Regions from separate parts of the Massilia sp. UYP11 genome, predicted to be linked through region 1. Evidence: predicted binding sites of a transcription regulator. Region 1 holds the regulator's gene; the other holds the start of a gene.
What was found. Region 1 encodes LexA, which represses DNA repair genes until DNA is damaged. Its sites were predicted from a motif close to ACTGTATNNNNATACAGT; they were not measured.
Positions count from the first base shown of each region.

Region 2: a site for LexA is predicted at 3,407-3,424, ahead of ABIB38_RS09520 (DNA topoisomerase IV subunit B). Genes of this name have one in related genera too.

Region 1 covers NZ_JBNDJE010000003.1:443,502-448,862, forward strand. The annotation lists gene ABIB38_RS08650 (replicative DNA helicase) at 1-52, opposite strand, end outside; gene rplI (50S ribosomal protein L9) at 162-614, opposite strand; gene rpsR (30S ribosomal protein S18) at 653-943, opposite strand; gene priB (primosomal replication protein N) at 974-1,264, opposite strand; gene rpsF (30S ribosomal protein S6) at 1,306-1,704, opposite strand; gene lexA (transcriptional repressor LexA) at 2,028-2,657, shown strand; gene ABIB38_RS08680 (tetratricopeptide repeat protein) at 2,805-3,521, opposite strand; gene ABIB38_RS08685 (cystathionine gamma-synthase family protein) at 3,643-4,884, opposite strand; gene purF (amidophosphoribosyltransferase) at 4,899-5,361, opposite strand, start outside.
Region 2 covers NZ_JBNDJE010000004.1:150,140-155,500, reverse strand. The annotation lists gene parC (DNA topoisomerase IV subunit A) at 1-1,191, opposite strand, end outside; gene ABIB38_RS09520 (DNA topoisomerase IV subunit B) at 1,343-3,340, opposite strand; gene ABIB38_RS09515 (response regulator) at 3,510-4,352, shown strand; gene ABIB38_RS09510 (gamma-glutamyl-gamma-aminobutyrate hydrolase family protein) at 4,432-5,361, shown strand, end outside.

The DNA.
Region 1 (5,361 bases):
TGCGCAGGGCTTCGATCTGCGGGTCTGAGGGTGCTGCGTTCATGGGCGGCATTATACCTTCTCCTGTCACACGGCTGTCATAATTGGTGAGTTTCAGAAGCAAAAAAGCCGGGAGATCCCGGCTTTTTCGTGCACTGCTTTTACGTCAATCCAGCATTCGCTCAGGCAGCTTCGCCTACGACAGCGATGATGATTTCCGACACGACGTCGGTGTGCAGGGCGACTGCAACCGGGAATTCGCCGGTGGTCTTCAGCGGGCCGGTCGGCATGCGAACGGCAGCTTTTTCGACCGGGAAGCCCTGCTTGGTCAGCGCCTCGGCGATGTCCGCGTTGGTGACCGAACCGAACAGACGGCCGTCGACGCCGGCCTTCTGGCCGATGGTGACGGTCAGGCCGCTCAGCTTGTCGCCCTGGGTTTGGGCGGCTGCCAGTTTCTCGGCGGCTGCTTTTTCCAGTTCGGCGCGCTTGGCTTCGAACTCGGCGACGGCGCCAGCGGTAGCGCGGCGGGCCATCTTTTGCGGGATCAGGAAGTTACGTGCGTAACCATCCTTGACTTTGACGACGTCGCCCAGGTTGCCGACGTTGATAACTTTTTCCAACAGAATAACTTGCATGTTTTATCTCCAGGATATCTGACTGTCGTGACCGACGATTAACCGTGGTGCAGGTCGGTGTACGGCAGCAGCGCCAGGTAACGGGCGCGCTTGATGGCGGTGTCGACCTGACGCTGGTAGTGCGCCTTGGTGCCGGTCAGACGTGCTGGCATGATCTTGCCGTTTTCCTGGACGAAGTCCTTCAGGGTGTCGACGTCTTTGTAGTCAACCTGCTCAACGCCAGCGGCGGTGAAGCGGCAGAACTTCTTGCGCTTGAACAGCGGGTTCTGCTGCTTGCGCTTGAGTTTTTCTTTAGCTTTGTTTTTGTCGAACTTTTTACCGAATGCCATTTGAGGCTCCTGTATATCTAAATTGCCGAACTAGGCGGCACTGAAATCAATGATGTGAAACACCAGGGCTTTGCTGTTGCGATTTTTCCGTGCGAGGAAGCCATCGAAGCGGTAGCTGGCGCCGAGCTCGGCGCTGCCAAACCTGCCCGAAATCTCGCCCGCGGCAAACGCGGGGACTTCGAACTCGACCAGGCGATCGATCCCTGCCTCTCGTTGATGCGAACTGTGCATCAGGACGGCTGAAACGATCGGCACACCGGCCGGGGTGTAGCGCAGGACATCACGCTCGGCGATGGTCGCCACGAGCTGGAGCTGATTCACCCGGTTCTACTACTGCTTGTTACGAATTCCTGGAAAAAATCTTAAGCAGCGGCAGCGGCTGGAGCAGCAGCTGCAGGAGCAGCGGCTTCTGCACGGTGGCTCTTGGCTGCGTCTTCGCGCTGCACCGATTTCATCATCGGCGACGGTGCGGTTTCTGCTTTCTTCATCTTGACGGTCAGATGACGCAGAACGGCATCATTGAACTTGAATGCGGTTTCCAGCTCGACCAGGGTCTCGTTGTCGCACTCGATGTTCAGGCAGATGTAGTGGGCTTTTGGCAGCTTCTGGATCTGGTAAGCCATCTGACGGCGGCCCCAGTCTTCCACGCGATGGATGTTACCGCCGCGGCTGGTCACCGTGGTCTTGTAACGCTCGATCATCGCCGGGACTTGCTCGCTCTGGTCCGGATGGACGATAAAAACGATTTCATAATGACGCATGCATTACTCCTTGAGGACGTTTTACATAAATGCCCACCTCGGCGTCAAGACGAGTGTGGGAAGGGAACAGCCAGCTAGTATAGCGTGAAATGGGCAAATTGGGAACATGGCCGTCAAGCGCTTTAAGCCGGCGCCAGGCTCACTCGACATTTACGCTTGCAAAATCCGTACTTTTTACGATGAGCGCGCTTTTTTTGCGCTTTTTCGTGTATATCCCTTGCGTATGACGGAATACTGTACAAAAATACAGTCTACTGCTACAACCCGTTGCTGCAACATCGCATCCAACCACGGCATTTACACACGGCAACCATTACACAGTTATGCTCAAGCTCACTGCAAGGCAAGAACAGATCCTGAACCTGATCAAGGAAGCGATCGAGAACACGGGCTTCCCTCCGACCCGCGCCGAAATCGCGGCCGAACTGGGCTTTCGCTCGGCCAATGCGGCCGAAGAACACCTGCAAGCGCTGGCGCGCAAGGGCGCGATCGAGATTTCGCCGGGCACCTCGCGCGGCATCCGCCTCGTCGGCGCCAGCGCCCAGCAGATTCCCATGCCGCCGCCGTCGCTGATGTCGCTGCCGCTGGTCGGCCGCGTCGCCGCCGGCAATCCGATCCTGGCGCAAGAACACGTCGAAGCGACCTATAACGTCGACACCGCGATGTTCGCGGCGCGGCCCGACTTTCTGCTCAAGGTGAAAGGCTGGTCGATGCGCGACGCCGGCATCATGGATGGCGACTTCCTGGCGGTCAAGAAAATCGACAGCGCCAAGAACGGCCAGATCGTCGTCGCCCGCCTGGGCGAGGAAGTCACCGTCAAACGCTACCGCAAGACGGGCGACCTGGTCGAACTGTTGCCCGAGAACCCCGACTTCAAGGTGATCCAAGTCAGGCCCGACGAAGAGTTCGCGCTCGAGGGGCTGGCGGTGGGGTTGATGCGCAGCTGGAACTGATCTCGATACACATCATCTCCGTGAGCGCGTCGTTCCCGCGCAGGTGGGAACCTCGGTTCGCATGCGCTGCCGGCCACGTCCATCCATCGTGGCGGCGCTGAGGACTTGGGTTCCCGCCTTCGCGGGAACGACGTTTATGGGCGGTCTCTACTGCTTGGCCTTGTTGATCACCGCATTGTGCTGGTCCACGAACGCTTCGGTCGCGCGGCGCCATGCGGCGAAATCGGCCAGTACCATCTTCGAATTGACTTTCGCTCCCTCGGCGATGTTCTGGCGCACCCCCTCCAGGTAGGCGGTCGCGGCCTCGGTTTCCTGCTTGTTCATCAGTTTGGCGACGTCGGGCGGGATGCGGCGGGTCAGCGGCGACTGCGCGTTCAGGTTGGTCACCATCTTGTTGTAGCAATCCTGCCAGCCGGTCACGGCCTTGTTCACGCGCTCGATCTCTTCGTTGATCTTCGACACCGCCGGAATGCGCGGCGCCGGGCAGCGGTACTCGCCCGACTGCAGGTCGGCGCCATCGTAACCCTTGATCCAGTAATCGATCTCGGCGCGACGAAGGGCGCGCTGCTGCATGATCACGAGCGAGTCGGCGGCGATCTTGTTGCCCTTGGCGGCCGACTTCTCGAACCACTCCTTCGCCCTGGCTTCGTCGACCGCGCCGGCTTCGCCATACCAGTACATCTGGCCCAGCTGCTGCTGGGCCTGTGAATTGCCGGCATTGGCCAGCCTGGTGTACAGCTTGAGCGCGCCCGCATAGTCTTTTTTCTCGAACAGGGCGTTGGCGTCCTCGAGCTCGCCGGCGTAGGCGCCGCCGCCGGTTGCGCACAACACCGCGAGGGACAGGCAGGACAGGAATCGTTTCATGGGCATACCGTCAGGCTGGGCTGGTAAAGGTCCATGATAGCCGTGTTTTACGGCTGGGCTCAATCGCGAATGTGACAAGGCCGGCAAGTTGCCGGCCGCATCAAGACAGTTTTACCCGGCTTTACGCGTCCAGCGCCTGGCGGAAGTCGCCGACCAGGTCGGCGGTGTCTTCGATGCCCACCGACACCCGGATCAAGCCTTCGGCGATGCCCATGCTGGCGCGCCGCTCGGGGCCCATTTCAAAGAAGATCGTGTGCGCGACCGGAATCACCAGGGTGCGGTTGTCGCCCAGGTTCGAGGCCGGGATCGCCAATTCGAGGCGGTTCAGGACATCGAACGGGTCGATGTCTGGTTTCAGCTCGAAGCTCAGCAACGAGCCGCCCGAGCGGAACAGCGACGCGACGATCGCGTGCTGCGGATGCGAGGCCAGGCCCGGATAATAGACGGCGGCGACGCGCTCGTCGGCTTCCAGCATCGTCGCCAGGGCCAGCGCGTTGGCACAGGTACGCTCCATGCGCAGGGCCAGCGTTTCGGCGCCGACCGCGATGTGGTGCGCCGCTTCCGGCCCCAGCGCGGCGCCGAAGTCGCGCAGCGCCTTGGCGCGCAGCTGGGCCATACCCTGCGCACTTGCCGTCTGCTTCCTGAAGTTCGGGGCGATGTTCGGGTACGCGGCCCAGTCGAACAGGCCCGTGTCGGTCAGCGCGCCGCCCAGTGCGATGCCATGGCCGCCGATCGACTTGGTCAACGAATTGACCACCAGGCCCGCATGCACGTCCTTGGGACGGAACAGCCAGGGCGTGGTCATCGTGTTGTCGACCACGTACAGGATGCCGCGCGCGCGGCACAGTTCGCCGATGCGGGCCAGGTCCGCCACTTGCGTGCGCGGATTGGCGATGGTCTCGACGAACACCATGCGGGTATCCGGCGTCAGCGCCGCTTCCACCTGGGCCACGTCGGTGGCGTCGACGAAGGCAACGTCGACGCCCTGGCCCGCCACCGTCTGCCACAGGCTGTTGGTATTACCGAACAGAAAACTCGACGACACGATGTGGTCGCCGGCCTTGAGCAGCGCCTGGAACAGCGCGCCGATCGCCGCCATCCCGGTGCCGAAGCACAGTGTGGCGACGCCGTCTTCCATCTTGCTGATCTTGTCTTCCAGCGCCGACACCGTCGGGTTGCCCTGGCGGCCGTAGCGAAAGCCCGGCTCCTTGCCCTGGAACACCGATGCCAGCTGGCGTGCGTCGGCATAGCCGAAGGCGACCGAGGTGTGCACCGGCTTGTGCAGCGAACCCTGCTCGATCGTCTTGCGGCGATCGTTGTGCAATATAGTGGTGGTGAAACCGTAGCTTGGCTTGTCCGACATGGTTTTTCCTGGCCTTATTCGGCCGCCACCGGCGGGTTCAGGTTGAGCAGGGTGCGCACCTTGTCCTCGGCATCCTTCGACGTCGGATTGTGGCGCGCCGATTCCTGGCGGTCCAGGTACTCGGGGGTCACGTCACCGGTGACATAGACGCCATCGAAGCACGATGCCTCGAAATTCTTCAGCTCGGGATTGACATCCGAGATCGCGCGCTTGAGCGCATCGACGTCCTGGTACACCAAGCGGTCGGCCGTGATCTCGCGGCACACTTCCTCGACCGTGCGGCCGTGGGCGATCAGCTCGTCGCGGGTCGGCATGTCGATGCCGTACACGTTCGGGTACAGCACCGGCGGCGCGGCCGAGGCGAAGAACACCTTGCGCGCGCCCGCTTCGCGCGCCATCTGCACGATTTCGCGGCTGGTGGTGCCGCGCACGATCGAGTCGTCGACCAGCAGCACGTTCTTGTCCTTGAACTCGGAG
Region 2 (5,361 bases), on a different contig from region 1:
TTCGGTGCGGCGGCGGACGGTAGTGAACCGATAGTCGACCCATTCCTGCAGGATCGCCGTCAAGCCCTTCTGGCGCGGACGGCCGTCGCCACCGATCATCACCAGGTTGATCGGCGCCGAACTCTCGAGCGAGGTATGCGCCAGCAGCATCAGCATGAACTCGCCCTGGTCGACGTTCTTCGACTTCGGCTCGAACACCAGGCGCACCGGGGCCTCGCGGCCCGATTCGTCGCGCACCGCGTCGAGCGCGCCCAGGATCGTGTTCTTTAGGGCCAGCTGTTCCGGCAGCAGCGCTTTCTTGCCGGGCTTGACCTTTGGATTGGTCAGTTCTTCGATTTCTTCCAGCACGCGTTGCGACGAGCAGCCCGGCGGCAGTTCATGGACCACCGCCTGCCACTGGCCGCGCGCCAGCTCTTCGATCTTCCAGCGCGCGCGCACCTTCATCGAGCCGCGACCGACCGCGTACATGTCGGCGATCAATGATGCCGGGGTGATGATCTGGCCGCCGCCCGGGAAGTCCGGGCCGGGAATGTGGGTCATCAGCTCGGCGTGGGTGATCTTGGGGTTGCGGATCATCGCTACCGCCGCCGCCGCGACTTCGCGCAGATTGTGCGACGGGATCTCGGTGGCCAGGCCCACCGCGATGCCCGAGGCGCCGTTGAGCAGCACCATCGGCAGGCGCGCCGGCAGCGTGCGCGGCTCAAGGGTCGAGCCGTCGTAGTTCGGCTGGTAGTCGACCGTGCCCATGTCGATCTCGTCCATCAACAGGCGCGAGATCGGCGTCAGGCGGGCTTCGGTATACCGCATCGCCGCGGCGCCGTCGCCGTCGCGCGAGCCGAAGTTGCCCTGGCCGTCGATCAGCGGGTAGCGCAGCGAAAAGTCCTGCGCCATGCGCACCAGCGCGTCGTACACCGACTGGTCGCCGTGCGGGTGCAGTTTGCCCAGCACGTCGCCGACGACGGCAGCCGACTTGCGCGGCTTGGCGGTCGGGCCCAGTCCCAGTTCGTTCATCGCGTACAGGATGCGGCGCTGGACCGGCTTCTGGCCGTCCGACACGTCCGGCAACGCGCGGCCCTTGACCACCGAGACGGCGTAGTCGAGGTAGGCGCGCTCGGCGAAGGTGGACAGGGTGAGCGTCTCGACGTCCGAGGGCTCGTGTTGTTGCTCAAAAAGGCTAGGTTGATTCGTCATGGTGATTATTCGTGTTCTGGCGGGCGTTGGAGGCTGCGGTGCCACACTTGGGTTCCCGCCTGCGCGGGAACGACGGTCTTCTGGCCAGTGGCCCAGGCACGTCGTCCCCGCGCAGGCGGGGACCCAAGTCATCTAGCAGGCTACATCCTCATCAGATATCCGCCTCCGTCTCGTTCCCGTGTTCCTCGATCCAGGCGCGGCGTGCGGCGGCTTCGCCTTTGCCCATCAGCATATTGAAGCGCGATGCCGACTCGGCCATGTCGTACTGGCCGAACGACACCGGCAGCAGGCGGCGCGTGTCCGGGTTCATCGTGGTTTCCCACAGCTGCTCGGCGTTCATCTCGCCCAGGCCCTTGAAGCGCGAGATGCTCCACACGCCTTCCTTCAGGCCCTCTTTCTTGAGCTTGTCCTCGATCGCCAGCAGCTCGCCGTCGTCCAGCGCGTACAGCTTCTGGATCGGCTTCTTGCCGCGCGCCGGCACGTCGACACGGTACAAAGGCGGACGCGCGATGCAGATGTTTCCGTTGTGGAACAGGGCCGGGAAGTGCTTGAAGAACAGCGTCAACAGCAGCACCTGGATGTGCGAGCCGTCGACGTCCGCATCGGACAGGATGCAGATCTTCCCGTAGCGCAGGCTGGAAAGGTCGGGCGCATCGTTCGGTCCATGCGGATCGACGCCGATCGCCACCGAGATATCGTGGATCTCGTTGTTGGCGAACAGGCGGTCGCGGTCGGTTTCCCAGGAGTTGAGCACCTTGCCGCGCAGCGGCAGGATGGCCTGGAACTCCTTGTCGCGGCCCATCTTGGCCGAACCGCCGGCCGAGTCGCCCTCGACCAGGAACAGCTCGTTGCGCGTGATGTCGGTCGATTCGCAATCGGTCAGCTTGCCCGGCAATACCGCCACGCCGGACGATTTCTTTTTCTCGACCTTTTGCAGTGAACGCAGGCGCGACTGGGCCTGCTTGATGACGAGTTCGGCCAGCTTCTTGCCGTATTCGACGTGCTGGTTCAGCCACAGCTCGAGCGGCGGCTTGGTGAAGGTCGACACCAGCTTGAGCGCGTCGCGCGAATTCAGGCGTTCCTTGGTCTGTCCCTGGAATTGCGGGTCCAGCACCTTGGCCGACAGCACGAACGAGACGCGCGCGAACACGTCTTCGGGCAGCAGCTTGACGCCTTTCGGCAGCAGGCCGTGCAGCTCGACGAAGTTCTTCACCGCGCCGAACAGGCCGTCGCGCAGGCCCGCTTCGTGGGTGCCGCCGCTCACGGTCGGAATCAGGTTGACGTACGACTCGCGCACCACGCCGCCTTCCTCGGTCCAGGCCACCACCCAGTCGGCGCCTTCGCCTTCGGCGAAGCTGTCGTCGCCTGCGGCGGCAAATTGCGCGCCTTCGAATAGCGGGATCAGGGTTTCGCCGCTCGAGCTCTGGGCCAGCGCTTCGTTCAGGTAGCCGCGCAGGCCTTCGTCGTAGCGCCAGGTCTGGACGTCACCGGTCTTGCCGTTGGTGAGCGTGACGGTCACGCCCGGCAGCAACACCGCCTTCGAGCGCAGCAGGCGCTGCAGATCGCCGAGCGGAATGTTCGGGGAATCGAAATACTTGCCGTCCGGCCACGCGGTGACGCGGGTGCCGTTCTTCTTGCCGCCTCGTTCGGCGGGGCCGGACGTGAGCGGCTCGATCACATCGCCGTCGGCGAATACCAGGCGGTGCTGGCCGTTGCCCTGGTCGTCACGGCGCCACACCTCGATCTCGAGGCGCTTCGACAGCGCATTGGTGACCGAGACGCCGACCCCGTGCAGGCCGCCCGAGAAGGCATAGGCGCCGCCCGAGCCCTTGTCGAACTTGCCGCCGGCGTGCAGGCGGGTGAACACGATCTCGACCGTGGACACGCCTTCTTCCGGGTGGATGCCCACCGGGATGCCGCGGCCGTCGTCCTCGACCGTGATCGAACCGTCCGGGTTCAGGGTCACGCCGATGTTCTTGCAGTGACCGCCCAGCGCTTCGTCGGAAGCGTTGTCGATCACTTCCTGGATGATGTGGAGCGGATTCTCCGTCCGGGTGTACATGCCCGGACGCTGTTTCACAGGTTCGAGTCCCTTGAGGACGCGGATGGATGATTCGCTGTAGTCTGGAGCGGGTTTCTTGGAGGCCATCTTGGAGGTTGTTTGTCGAATGCTTCGGCATTCTAACTTGTCGGTAGGAAAAGGTTTGGCTTTTTTACTGTTTAAATATACAGTAGTTTTCGCCGTGACGTGCTTTTCGCTTCGCACGTTTGTGCTAGATTAAGCTGGATAACCACGGCAATGCCAAAGAGGGGCATTAATGATGCACCCGTCCAGCTATCCGTTGTCCGTACGCCTGCTCGGGTTCACGCCTGGCGAATGCGTGCGGATGAGCGCCCTGCTGGCGCGGGCGCCGGGCGCGGGGCCGCCGTATTCTTGCCTGCATGACGACAGTTTGCAAGAGCCGGACCTGTATATCGCCAACGGCGACAGCCCGACCGCGCTGACCCGGCTCGGCTGCCTGCCGCCCGCATCGTTGCAGCCGGCGCTCGTGATCGGCGACGACCCCGGCAACCCCGGCGCCGGACCCTGGCGCACCCTGACTCGGCCGGTCGACCCCCTGCAACTGCATGAAGCCCTGGCCGACCTGCTCGAGACCCGGGTCCAGGTGCTGGTGCAGCAGAGTTGCCGCACCACCCGGCGCGTGCTGGCCGAGCGGCGCCGCCGTCCGCGCCTGGCGCCAGACTGCGAAACGCCGGCATTCTACACGCGCCTGCGTCGTGGGCCGGTAGATGGGGCGGTCCTGATCATCGACAAGGAATGCGGGCTGCGTAACCAGGTGGCGCGCGTGCTCGACCCGCGCCGGGTGCCGGTGGAATGGACCGACAGCCTGTGCGCGGCGGTGCGCCTGTGCGACGAAACGAAGGTGGCGCTGGTGCTGATCAACACGGCGGCGGTCGGCATCGAACCGTATAGGGTGTGCAGTTCGATCAAGTCGCAGGACGGGGCGCAGCGCACGCCAGTGGTGTTCCTGGTCGAGCATTCCTTTCACTACGACAGCGTGCGTGCGCGCCACGCCGGGGCGCGCGGCCTGCTCACGACGCCGGTCGCCGGCCGCCACTGGATGCTGACCTTCCAGAAGCTGCTCGACCTTCCGGTATAGCTTGCCGGTGTCGGCGGAACGCGACGTTTTGTAACAACTTTTTATTGTGCGCGACAGTGGCGAAGTTATATTAATAACCATGGCTGAAGACGATCAAATCAAGCGCAACGACGATCCGGCGGCGGACGTGGACGAGCGCCGCGAGACCCGCGTGCGGGTGCCCGAACGCCGCGCCAGCGGCGCCCAGTCGCGCGGTCCCGCCCGCTACCTGCGCGATGGCGACAATGCCGTCGCCCTGGCCGGCCGTGTCATTACCTCGCGTTTTCGCTCGCTGCGCGAGCGCTTCAACCGCGACTTCATGCAGCGCACGCTGCACATCGGCGTCTCGGCCCGCATTTTCCATCCGGAAGCCGGCGCCAAGGGCCTGCTCAGCAAGAACCTGCAGTACCTCGAGGAATCGATCGCGCAGTGGGTGATGTCGCGCGACGTGCTGGTGTTTATGATCCCCACCGTGAATACCAACGGCCTGCTACACCCCAGTAATATTACCCTGCGCCACTATGCGCGCCATCTCGACGGCCTGGTGCTGCAGGGCGGGGCCGACGTGGCGCCGCAAACCTATTCCGAAACGCCCACCCGTCCCGAATGGAGCGGCGACCGCGCGCGCGACGTCTACGAACTCGAACTGCTGCACGAATTCGTCGACGCCGGCAAGCCAGTGCTGGGCGTCTGCCGCGGCTGCCAGCTGATCAACGTCGCCTTCGGCGGCACCCTGCACCAGGACGTCGCCACCGACATGCCAGAGGCCCTGGCCCACGTGCACGACATGTACGACGCGCACCGCCACGCCATCGTGTTCCCGAAGGGCTCGTCGCTGGGCCGCATGTTCCCCAAGGTCGAGCGGGCGATGGTCAATTCGATCCACCACCAGGCGGTCAAGGATCTCGGGCGCGACATCCGCGTCGAAGCCATGTCCGAGCCGGACGGCATCATCGAGGCGATCCGCTACCAGCGCGCCAATTTCGTCATGGGCTTGCAGTGGCACCCCGAATTCCACCGCGCCGGCGGC